DNA from 3 places in the Mesobacillus sp. S13 genome. Region 3 is predicted to be linked to each of the others. Evidence: predicted binding sites of a transcription regulator. Region 3 holds the regulator's gene; each other region holds the start of a gene.
The links. The regulator Rex, encoded in region 3, represses fermentation and respiration genes when NADH is low (regulators of the CRP and FNR family bind a similar motif). The targets are predictions, from matches to a motif close to TTGTGAAATATTTCACAA.
Positions count from the first base shown of each region.

Region 1: the regulator Rex is predicted to act here: its motif matches at 1,579-1,596, upstream of LGO15_RS06900 (YwiC-like family protein).
Region 2: the regulator Rex is predicted to act here: its motif matches at 1,896-1,913, upstream of LGO15_RS19550 (cytochrome ubiquinol oxidase subunit I).

Region 1 is NZ_CP084622.1:1,374,535-1,377,815, reverse strand. It holds gene LGO15_RS06905 (Crp/Fnr family transcriptional regulator) at 55-747, shown strand; gene LGO15_RS06900 (YwiC-like family protein) at 805-1,521, opposite strand; gene LGO15_RS06895 (MEDS domain-containing protein) at 1,768-2,340, shown strand; gene LGO15_RS06890 (respiratory nitrate reductase subunit gamma) at 2,453-2,899, opposite strand; gene mobB (molybdopterin-guanine dinucleotide biosynthesis protein B) at 3,027-3,281, opposite strand, start outside.
Region 2 is NZ_CP084622.1:3,826,841-3,830,121, forward strand. It holds gene LGO15_RS19545 (cytochrome d ubiquinol oxidase subunit II) at 1-419, opposite strand, end outside; gene LGO15_RS19550 (cytochrome ubiquinol oxidase subunit I) at 416-1,762, opposite strand; gene LGO15_RS19555 (phosphatase PAP2 family protein) at 2,044-2,688, opposite strand; gene LGO15_RS19560 (UDP-glucose dehydrogenase family protein) at 2,899-3,281, opposite strand, start outside.
Region 3 is NZ_CP084622.1:248,557-251,837, forward strand. It holds gene LGO15_RS01405 (ABC-F family ATP-binding cassette domain-containing protein) at 1-642, opposite strand, end outside; gene moaC (cyclic pyranopterin monophosphate synthase MoaC) at 822-1,316, shown strand; gene LGO15_RS01415 (redox-sensing transcriptional repressor Rex) at 1,344-2,009, shown strand; gene LGO15_RS01420 (YdiK family protein) at 2,035-2,235, opposite strand; gene LGO15_RS01425 (CPBP family intramembrane glutamic endopeptidase) at 2,239-2,970, opposite strand; gene LGO15_RS01430 (GNAT family N-acetyltransferase) at 3,217-3,281, shown strand, end outside.

The sequences.
Region 1 (3,281 bases), 1.1 Mb from region 3:
AATATCAGATACGGAAGGGAGTATAAAAACTCCTCTTAATAAGGTGGAATTCATATGTTGACTGCAACAACGTTGTCACCAAACTTGAATAAGCTTTTTGAAAAGGTTCACAGAATCAAGAGTATTGACAAAGGCCGCTTCCTTTTTGAAGAAGGCAATATCGCAGAAGAGTTATACATTATCCAAAGCGGTAAATTTCAGATTAGCAAAATGGTTCCAGATGGCCGCGAGTTGACTATCAGGATGTGTTCAGCTGGAGAATTAGTTGGCGAGTTGGCTTTGTTCAGCTCGGCATCTCAGCATATACTGAATGCCCGTGCCTCCGAAAGCGGGACAGTGGCAGTGATTCCAAAGGAAAAGTTAGAGATAGAAATTGAAAAGGATAGCGGGCTCGCACTGGAACTCGTAAAGTGGCTATCCCTGCAGCATCGCAAATCGCAAACAAGGTTCAGGGATCTTGTTCTTCATGGGAAGAAAGGTGCTTTATACTCAACGCTAATCCGAATGGTGAACAGCTACGGAGTCAAAACCGAAGATGGCTTAAAAATCGATGTATCGCTGACGAATCAGGAACTAGCAAACTTCTGTGGTACATCACGCGAAGTCGTGAACAGATTATTGAGCGAACTGAGGAAAAGTAACATCATTTCCATTGATAAAGGATTCATAACCGTCCATTCCCTCAATGTGCTCAAGAGAGAGATAGATTGTGAGAACTGTCCGGTTGAGGTATGCAATATTGAATAAAGAAAACCGCCAGACTGTGAACTGGCGGCTTTTTTTATCTATATTGCATTGGAGTTTTTATAAAATCGCAAAAAGCATGATGATAAAGAACAGGACGGCGTTGACGATTTCGTATATCCCTACCTTCATGACAGAAAGCGGTTTTCCATAAAATACTACAGCTCTGATTAAGCTTGGCACTGCGGCCACAGCGACTATGAACTCACCGGCTGCAAGCCATAGAACAGGAACCAAAAGATGATATGTCCAGGAAATCCATTTGAATTGGCTGTTCTTCTTTTCGCGAATCATTGTTTTTACGTAGAATGTACTTCCGGTGAAAAATAGAATGCTGGATGCAAAGACCAGTAGTGAATTTTCATTGATTTCCCCGTTTGGCAGATAGCTGCTGGCCAGTCCGGCAATAGAAAAGACAACAATAGCACTTAAGTCATTCAGGAGGGCACGGTCTTTATTTTTTGCAGAGAAGTACGCATTAATCACGAAAAACGGGATCATCGCAAGACCAAAGCTGACGATGCTTGGCGTTGTGAACAATGGAACCATCAGGAACGCAAGCGCTGGTGTTATATAAATAAGCGCCCATTTACGATAGAATGGAATTTTCTTTTTCTTGAACATTAACAGAAGCGGATATGTTCCTAAATATAGTAAAAGCCATCCGATAAAAAACGGGACATGCTGCCAGACTATTCCACTTGCTGCTGCTCCCAGCCAAAAAGGGATGATCAACATCGCCCAGGCACCATGCTGTTTTGGCATAAATAACTTCATGGATGAACACTCCCTTATGTTTCTTACCTTAAATATAAAGGAGTTAAAGGGATGAATAAGTGAAACACATCACATTTTCTCCTGTAAAAACCCAACCGACACCGAAATGTCAAAAACCCATTCAAGTGAAACATATCTCTTGTAAAAAAGCTCGAAGCGCCATTCAGGGATTTTACTTGAACAGGGATATCATTATTCCTGGCAGTGTAGTAAACTTGAGGGAATCATGAAATAAGGGGTGATCATTTGAAAAAAGAAATGAATCAATTGTTTAAAGATCAACGGAGCGTACATGTTCTGTATTCCTATAATGAAGTGGAGAAATACATTGAACAGGCTGTTGATTTTATTGAAGATGGTGTGATAGCGGGAGATTATGTTATTTTCATTGAAAATGAACCTCTTTTCCGCTCCATTCACAAGAAGCTTAAATCGCGATTAACGGAAGATCAAATGAAATTTGTTCATAGCGTAAACAATTTCGACTTTTATTACTCCAGTGGCAGTTATCATCCTCCAGCAATCCTCGAATACTTTAATAAAACGGTTCAACCGTATATAGAAAATGCTATCCCTTTCCGATCCTGGGCACATGTGGAGTGGGCTACGATGAAAGACCCACTTGATATAATTGAAGACTTTGAGAGAATAGTAGACGAAGCCGTAAATTCACTGTCTTTTCCACTGATTTGTGCATACGAAGGAGCGAAAATGCCAGATCATCTTATAAAAATTCTGATGGAAACACATCCTTATGTCTTAAAAGATGATAAGTTCACTATTTCCGCTGAATACCTGGAAACACCTGGGTTAATATAAGACAAAAACGCTTAGGTACCCCTAAGCGTTTTTTATGTTGCCATTATATCAAACCCGGATAATGCCAAGTTCTATACAACTTGGTTCCTCAAACTAAAACAGCCTTCTACCTTCAGCCTCTTCTTTCAAATTGAAGCTTTAAAAAGATCTTTTTTAAATATAAGTGCGGTTTTAGCAAATAGTAAATTTCCTTGGTGAATGCCAAACTCAATAGAAATAGGAATACAAAAATAAAATGCACCTTCGAGAGAATGGATACATCCATGACCAGACTCATGTCCGGCTGCAGTTGCGCTAGGCTGATGAGCCATCTTAACAGCAATACTGGTTCGTTAGCTATGCTGCTCGAAAGCACAATGGCAATGCCGGTTGCAGTGCTGGCAGCCATAAGTATTTTGACGATGCCTAGCAGAAGCCTTCCTGCTTTCGAACGTGTTCCTTCTTCTCTTGATGCATCGTACTGCCAGACTAGACCCATTGCCACAATTGCCACAACCGAGTATGGATACACAATCCATAAGAAGATATGCAGCATTTCCATCGCTCTCACCTCACACATATGTCACAACCTGAACCCCATTAACATTCTAACTGGGTAAGTATGAAGTGACAGTGACAAAAGTCGCCGTATATGTCTAAAATAAGAACTTTTCTTGCTAAAACCTGAAATAATTAAAGGAAAACACCTAAAGTTTATTTAAAAGGTGTGTTGTAATCCAGTCTGCTCCATGCTCCATATTGAGAACAGGGACAGCTGTATCCTTCAACTTATTCACCAATTCCGGGTCCCGGCATAAAACAACCTGGATATTTTCCAGTTTTCCCAAGAGCTCTATATCATTCATATCCCGAAGGATTACGGCCTTGGGATATGACTCATGCTTATGGCCTTCTATTAAAATGACATCGGGGTTGAAGAAGGATAGCAAATCTATTTCTTC
Region 2 (3,281 bases), 1.2 Mb from region 3:
CCCTCCGAAATCGTCAGCACGATCGATAGTGAGGCAGGGATGAACAAGCCAGTAAGTCCATATAAGTACGTGTACCTCTTGTTCTTCAATCCACCGTAAGTGGTGAACGCATAATAAGCTCCGCGGATCGCCAGCAAAACAACGCCAATGCTGGCCGGAACAAGAAGGATGGTTCCATAGTAATAAGCCGTTTTAGGAAAGAAGCCGACAATTCCCACGAAGAAAAATACCAGGAATACATTCGTGACTTCCCAAACTGGAGATAAATATCGCTGAATGATCCCTGTCAGGATATGCTGCTTTCCTCTGAACAAGCTATATGCATTGAAAAAACCTGCCCCGAAATCGATGGAAGCGACGATGACATATCCAAAAAGAAAGATCCAAAGAACCGATATGCCGATTATTTCAAGTGTCATCGAAACTCACCTTCCTTCTCCAGTTCCCTGTCTGCCAGTTCCTGTTCAACTGTGTTTTTCCGGAACATCCTTGTTAATACAACTGTGCTGCCGATGGCAAGGATCAAGTATAAGCCGGCAAACAGCAGCAGCATCAAATCGACCTGTCCGCTAGTCGTGGCCGCATCCTCTACCTTCATGATTCCGCGAAGGATCCAGGGCTGCCTTCCGACTTCAGCAAACCACCAGCCAAGCTCAATCGCAATTATCGACAACGGTCCGCCAAAGACGATCAGCCAGCGATACCATCTGGTCCGGATAAAACTCCATTTCATCCACACACCCACGACATAAGCAAGCGACAGGGCCATCATCCACATCCCGATCGTCACCATTCCATCAAATAAATAGTGGATATAAAGTGGAGGGATTTCATCTTCAGGGAATTCACTAAGGCCAATGACCTCAGCATTTGGATTGCTGTGTGCCAAAATACTTAGCGCATAAGGAATTTTAAGCGCATATTTTACTTCGCCGTCATCAAGAACACCATATAGCATCAACGGCGCTCCTTCATGAGTCTCGAAGTGCCACTCCGCTGCTGCCAGCTTTTCCGGCTGGTATTCTGCGAGGTATTTACCTGAGAAATCCCCAATGATCGCAGCAGCAATCGAAAAGATCAGGCCGATTTTCATTGTTAGGAATAACGCTTTTTTATGGTAGATATGATTGGATCCTTTTAAAAGCCTGAATGCGCCAATCGAAGCGAGTACAAAAGCCGAAGTCATATAAGCAGTCGCCAGCACATGGGCAACCTTTGTCGGCATCGCCGGATTGAACATCGCCAGAACCGGATTGATATTGACCAGCTGTCCATTGACCAGGTCAAAGCCTTGCGGTGCATTCATGAATGCATTCACTATTGTGATGAATACCGCTGAAAATGAGGCCCCGACCGCAACAGGGATCAATAGCAGCAAGTGTTTCTTCTGATTTTCAAACCGGTCCCAAGTATAGAGATAAATGCCGAGGAAAATTGCTTCAAAGAAAAATGCGAAGGTTTCCATGAACAGTGGAAGAGCAATGACATTGCCTGCCAATTCCATAAAATTAGGCCACAACAATGACAGCTGCAAGCCAATTGCCGTTCCTGTCACAACTCCGACCGCTACAGTGATGACAAAACCGCGCGTCCACCTTCTAGCAAGCAGGATATAATGTTCATCCTGTTTCTTGATTCCGAGCCACTGAGCGATCATGATCATGAGCGGTATTCCTACTCCTATAGTGGCATAAATAATATGGAAGGATAATGTAAGCTCCGTCAAGACACGGCTGAAAAAAACTGATTCTTCATTCCCCATTTTTTTAATACCCCTTTTCTATCCAGCAAAAATTCTTCCGATAAAAGACAGACCCATTATGGCAGCCACTATAAAAGCAAGCCACATAAGCATTTTTTCTTGTTTTTTATACATAAAGTCACCTCGAAAAAGTTTGTTCACTAAATCACATTGCTTCGTAAGCCTCTGCCTTAATCTTTTATACAGTAAAAATGTGAGAGAAATATGATATGTATTCCAATTAGGTGTCTTTCATTCCATTCCCATTATCGGGCCTGTTAAAACGGTAAAACAGTATATTGTCAGTACCCCCTTTTCGGTATCTCCAGCCTTTCTATGTATCTTTGGAAAAACCAGATCACTGCTGCGACCCACAGACCGCTGGCAAGATAGCCGCCGATGATATCACTAGGGTAATGTACACCTAAATAAATCCTGCTTATTCCAATCGCAAAAATCATCAAACTGCTGAAAAGGATGACGACAATTCTCCCAGGTCGAGTGGGTACATGGCGCCAGAGCAGGAAAGCAAGGATACTGTAAAAAGAAAAAGCATTCATTGCATGGCCGCTCGGAAAACTGTATCCGCCTATTTCAATCAGCCGGTGAAAATCTGGTCTGGCACGCAGAAAATACAATTTCAGCAATCTGTTCAGAATCGGTGTTATATACACAACAGCCAGGAATATGAGGATTTCGCCCCTGAGTCTTAACACAAAAAAAAGGAATAAGAAAATCGGAATGGTCAGGATGATGATCAATCTTGTCGAACCTATATAGGTAAAGAACTTCATCGCTGCAGTCAGCAGCCCTGCTTCAAATCCCTGCACCATATCAATGACAGTCTTGTCGAAAATAACCAAATGATCAGCCTGTACAAGATAAGACATCAAAATAAAACATAATAATGAACCAAAAAAGGCGATCAAGAGCAGATTAAGCCTCATAAATTTCCCCTCCGCTTACGTTTCAAATCACCCTTACTATTCCCTGTTCTTCCATTTTAAAAAACACTTTCAAGATTACCTTATTAGCAAGTTAGTAACATTCATAAAGCAAAAAAGAAGGAATGAATTCAATCATTCCCTCTCAAGAAAAGTGCGAGCATCTTAGTCAGCCTCGACAAGCGCTGGAGCTGGACAACTCTCGATATAAAGTCATATTTTCTTATCTTTTATAATAACCTCCGGCCTGCCGACAGGATAATATTCAATTGGACACCCTACCTTAAGGACGACTTGCTCCAAACAGTTCCTGCCGTCAAAGATGATTCGCTGCTTCATGACATCCAATAGGACAGCAACATCAAGCTGTTTGAACTCATCCCATTCTGTCACTATAAACAAAGCATCAGCACCTGTCGCAGCTTCAACTGCAGAGTCAACGTAAGTGATGATGTCACCGATGACCTTCCTTGCATTGCCTGTGGCAACCGGATCATATGCTGTAACTTTTCCACCAGCAGCAGTGATGGCGCGGGCGATCCTGATCGACGGCGCTTCCCTCATATCATCCGTATTCGGTTTGAAGGAGAGGCCGA
Region 3 (3,281 bases):
GCCGTTGTAGCCCTGCAAATACTGCTCAAGCCACGATAGCGTGTCAATATCAAGATGGTTCGTCGGTTCATCGAGAATCAAAATATCCGGACGGGTCAATAAAAGTTTCGCCAATGCGAGTCTAGTTTTTTGTCCCCCGCTTAAAGTGGATATTTTTGTGGAATAATCAAAAGAATGGAAGTTAAGGCCGTGAAGGACGGAACGAATATCGGCTTCATATTGGTAGCCGCCTTTTTCCTTGAACTGGACCTGCAGCAGGTCATAATCTTTTAAAACCCTGTCGTATTCTGTCTGGTTAGAAAGAATGTCAGGATCCGACATCTTTTCTTCCAATCTGCGCAAGTCTTTTTCCATCCTGTGCAGATGGTCAAAAACGGCCAGCATTTCATCCCAGATGCTTTTCTCGGATTCCAGCCCGGTATTCTGGGCGAGATAGCCAATCATCGTCCCTTTAGGACGGATGATTTCTCCGCCATCATGGGATTCATACCCGGCAATGATTTTCAGCAGGGTTGATTTTCCTGCTCCGTTCCTTCCAACAAGCGCAACACGGTCGTTGGTCTGTATTTCAAACTTTATATTCGATAAAATAAGATCAGCAGCAAAATATTTTGATAGCTGATTAACCTGTAATAAAATCATTATTTTTCACCTCTATTGCCTTAGAGATAGTGTAACCCATTAATATAGGCACGGCAATATGTGCGAACTGCTATAGGTTATATGGTATTGAAATTTCACTTTGTATTGTGAACACTGAAACAAAGTTCACACACAAGTTTGACAAAATAGTGTATCATTTGATAGAAAGGAGCTTACATATGGCAGAATTTACTCATTTTAACGAAGAGGGCAGAGCAAAGATGGTCGATGTCAGTGAAAAACCGGAGACGGTCCGTACGGCAGTCGCCCATTCAAGCATAACCGTGAATGAAGATATATATGTGAGAATCACTGAAAATAAAATGAAAAAAGGGGATGTACTGGCTGTCGCGCAAGTAGCAGGCATCATGGCGGCGAAAAAAACGTCTGAAATCATCCCGATGTGCCACCCGATTCCACTGACAGGGATTGACCTTTCATTCGATTGGGAGCAAAATGGAAATGACTATGTTTTAAATATCTCCGCAGCTGTAAAAACAAAAGGGAATACAGGTGTGGAAATGGAAGCGTTAACAGCAGCTTCAGCATGTGCGCTGACTGTTTATGATATGTGCAAGGCCGTTGATAAGGGCATGGTAATTGGAAAGACCTATCTGGTCGAAAAAACCGGTGGTAAGAACGGCGATTTCAAGAGAGAAGAAAAGTTGAGATAGAAATACGGACAGGGTGGAGGATGGAGAATGACGAATGATGCTATGAAGATTCCGCAGGCAACCGCAAAACGTTTGCCGCTGTATTACCGGTTCTTATTGAACTTGCATTCTTCAGGAAAGCAAAGGGTATCATCAGCGGAATTAAGTGAAGCGGTAAAAGTGGATTCAGCGACAATCCGCAGGGATTTTTCCTACTTTGGAGCTTTGGGTAAAAAGGGGTACGGCTATAATGTCAATTACCTGCTGACCTTTTTCCGAAAGACGCTGGATCAGGATGAATTGACGAAGGTTGCCTTGATCGGAGTCGGTAATCTGGGAACAGCGTTTCTGAACTACAATTTTTCAAAGAACAATAATACGAAAATCGAGATTGCCTTTGACGTAGATCCAGGCAAAGTGGGCACGAAGATTGGTGACGTAGCAGTGTACCATATGGATGATCTCGACAAAGTTGTCGTAGAGGAAGGCATCCAGGTGGCAATCCTGACAGTCCCGTCTGCTGTCGCACAGCCGATAACAGACCGATTGGTGCAGGCAAATATCAAAGGAATCCTGAACTTCACGCCGGCGAGGCTGAACGTGCCTTCATCGATCAGGATCCATCATATTGATTTGGCAGTTGAATTGCAATCATTGATCTATTTCTTAAAGCATTACCCGACAGATACCGAACCAACAGAATCGGCAGAATAAAAAGTAGCTCCTTCAGAGGAAGGAGCTACTTTTTCTTTATATTCTTCAATTTGAAATGAAAAAGGATCATCCTGATGCCAGAACCAAAGTCGAACGTGGCAAGAGCCACTAGCAAGTAGCTGAAGAATCCCCATCCTGAATCGTTTACATTCTGGATGGCGAAATAGGTGAATAAGCTGCCTAACAAGATGTAGACAATGCCTGAAAATAAAGGCGATTGTTTCATAACTTAGAATCCCCCAATAAAACCTTGAATTTTCTCTGCTTCTTTTATCATTCTCTCAATGTCTTCCCTAAATACGGATTGAAGCAGAACAACCATTGTATTCATTGTAACATGGGCGATGATTGGCACGATGATCCGCTTTGTTTTTACATAAAGGAAAGCAAAAGTGAACCCCATTGCAGAGTACAAGATCACATGCTCTGGTTCCATATGTGCAAGCGCAAAAATAACAGAGCTGATCAATCCAGCGAAAAAGAAATTCATTTTCTTATGCAGGCTGCCGAAAATGATCTTACGGAAGACGATTTCCTCTAATATAGGGCCGATGATCGAACTGACCAAAATGACAACCGGGAACATTTCAATCAGCTTAATGATTTCCTGGGTATTCTCAGATCCCATTTCGATGCCAAGCATATTTTCGATATTGGCGGCGATTGATTGCGCGAACAGTGCGAGGAATACACCTGCGAAAGCCCAGGCGGCTGAGCTTGCTGGAGAGGACGCATCACGTAAGTCCGCATGAGATCTGCGTTCTTTCCTCAAAAGCAAAAGCACGATGACTAGTGTCAGTGAAAAGCTGATCACAAGCCAGTATGGAATCGAGAGGGTTTCCATTTCTTCCAGGCTCTTTCCCATTGCAGCACCGGTGAAGGCGACAATCGGGATGCCAATCAGGCTTGAAAGCTGCATGACTATATAGGCGATAATGATGTACCAATATTCCTTTTTCAATAGAAAAACTCCTTATCAATGCAGATAATATATGTCCTGAAATTTTACGTAATAATAAGCCGACCTGTAAAATAAAATACGAGGACAGCTTTGGTTTGGATAGACACTGTCTTTATTCTACTAATAAATGATTGGAAAGTTCAAATTGTAGGGTCAGGAGAAAAAAGGTGAAACCAAGTTTTAATCATTTTGGAATAGCACATACAGGATAAGGTGAATTATTTTTTGAAAAGGGTCGGAGGAAATATGATCTATTTGGAAACGTCAAGGCTGAAACTGCGTGACTGGTCAGCAGAAGATCTGGAGCACTT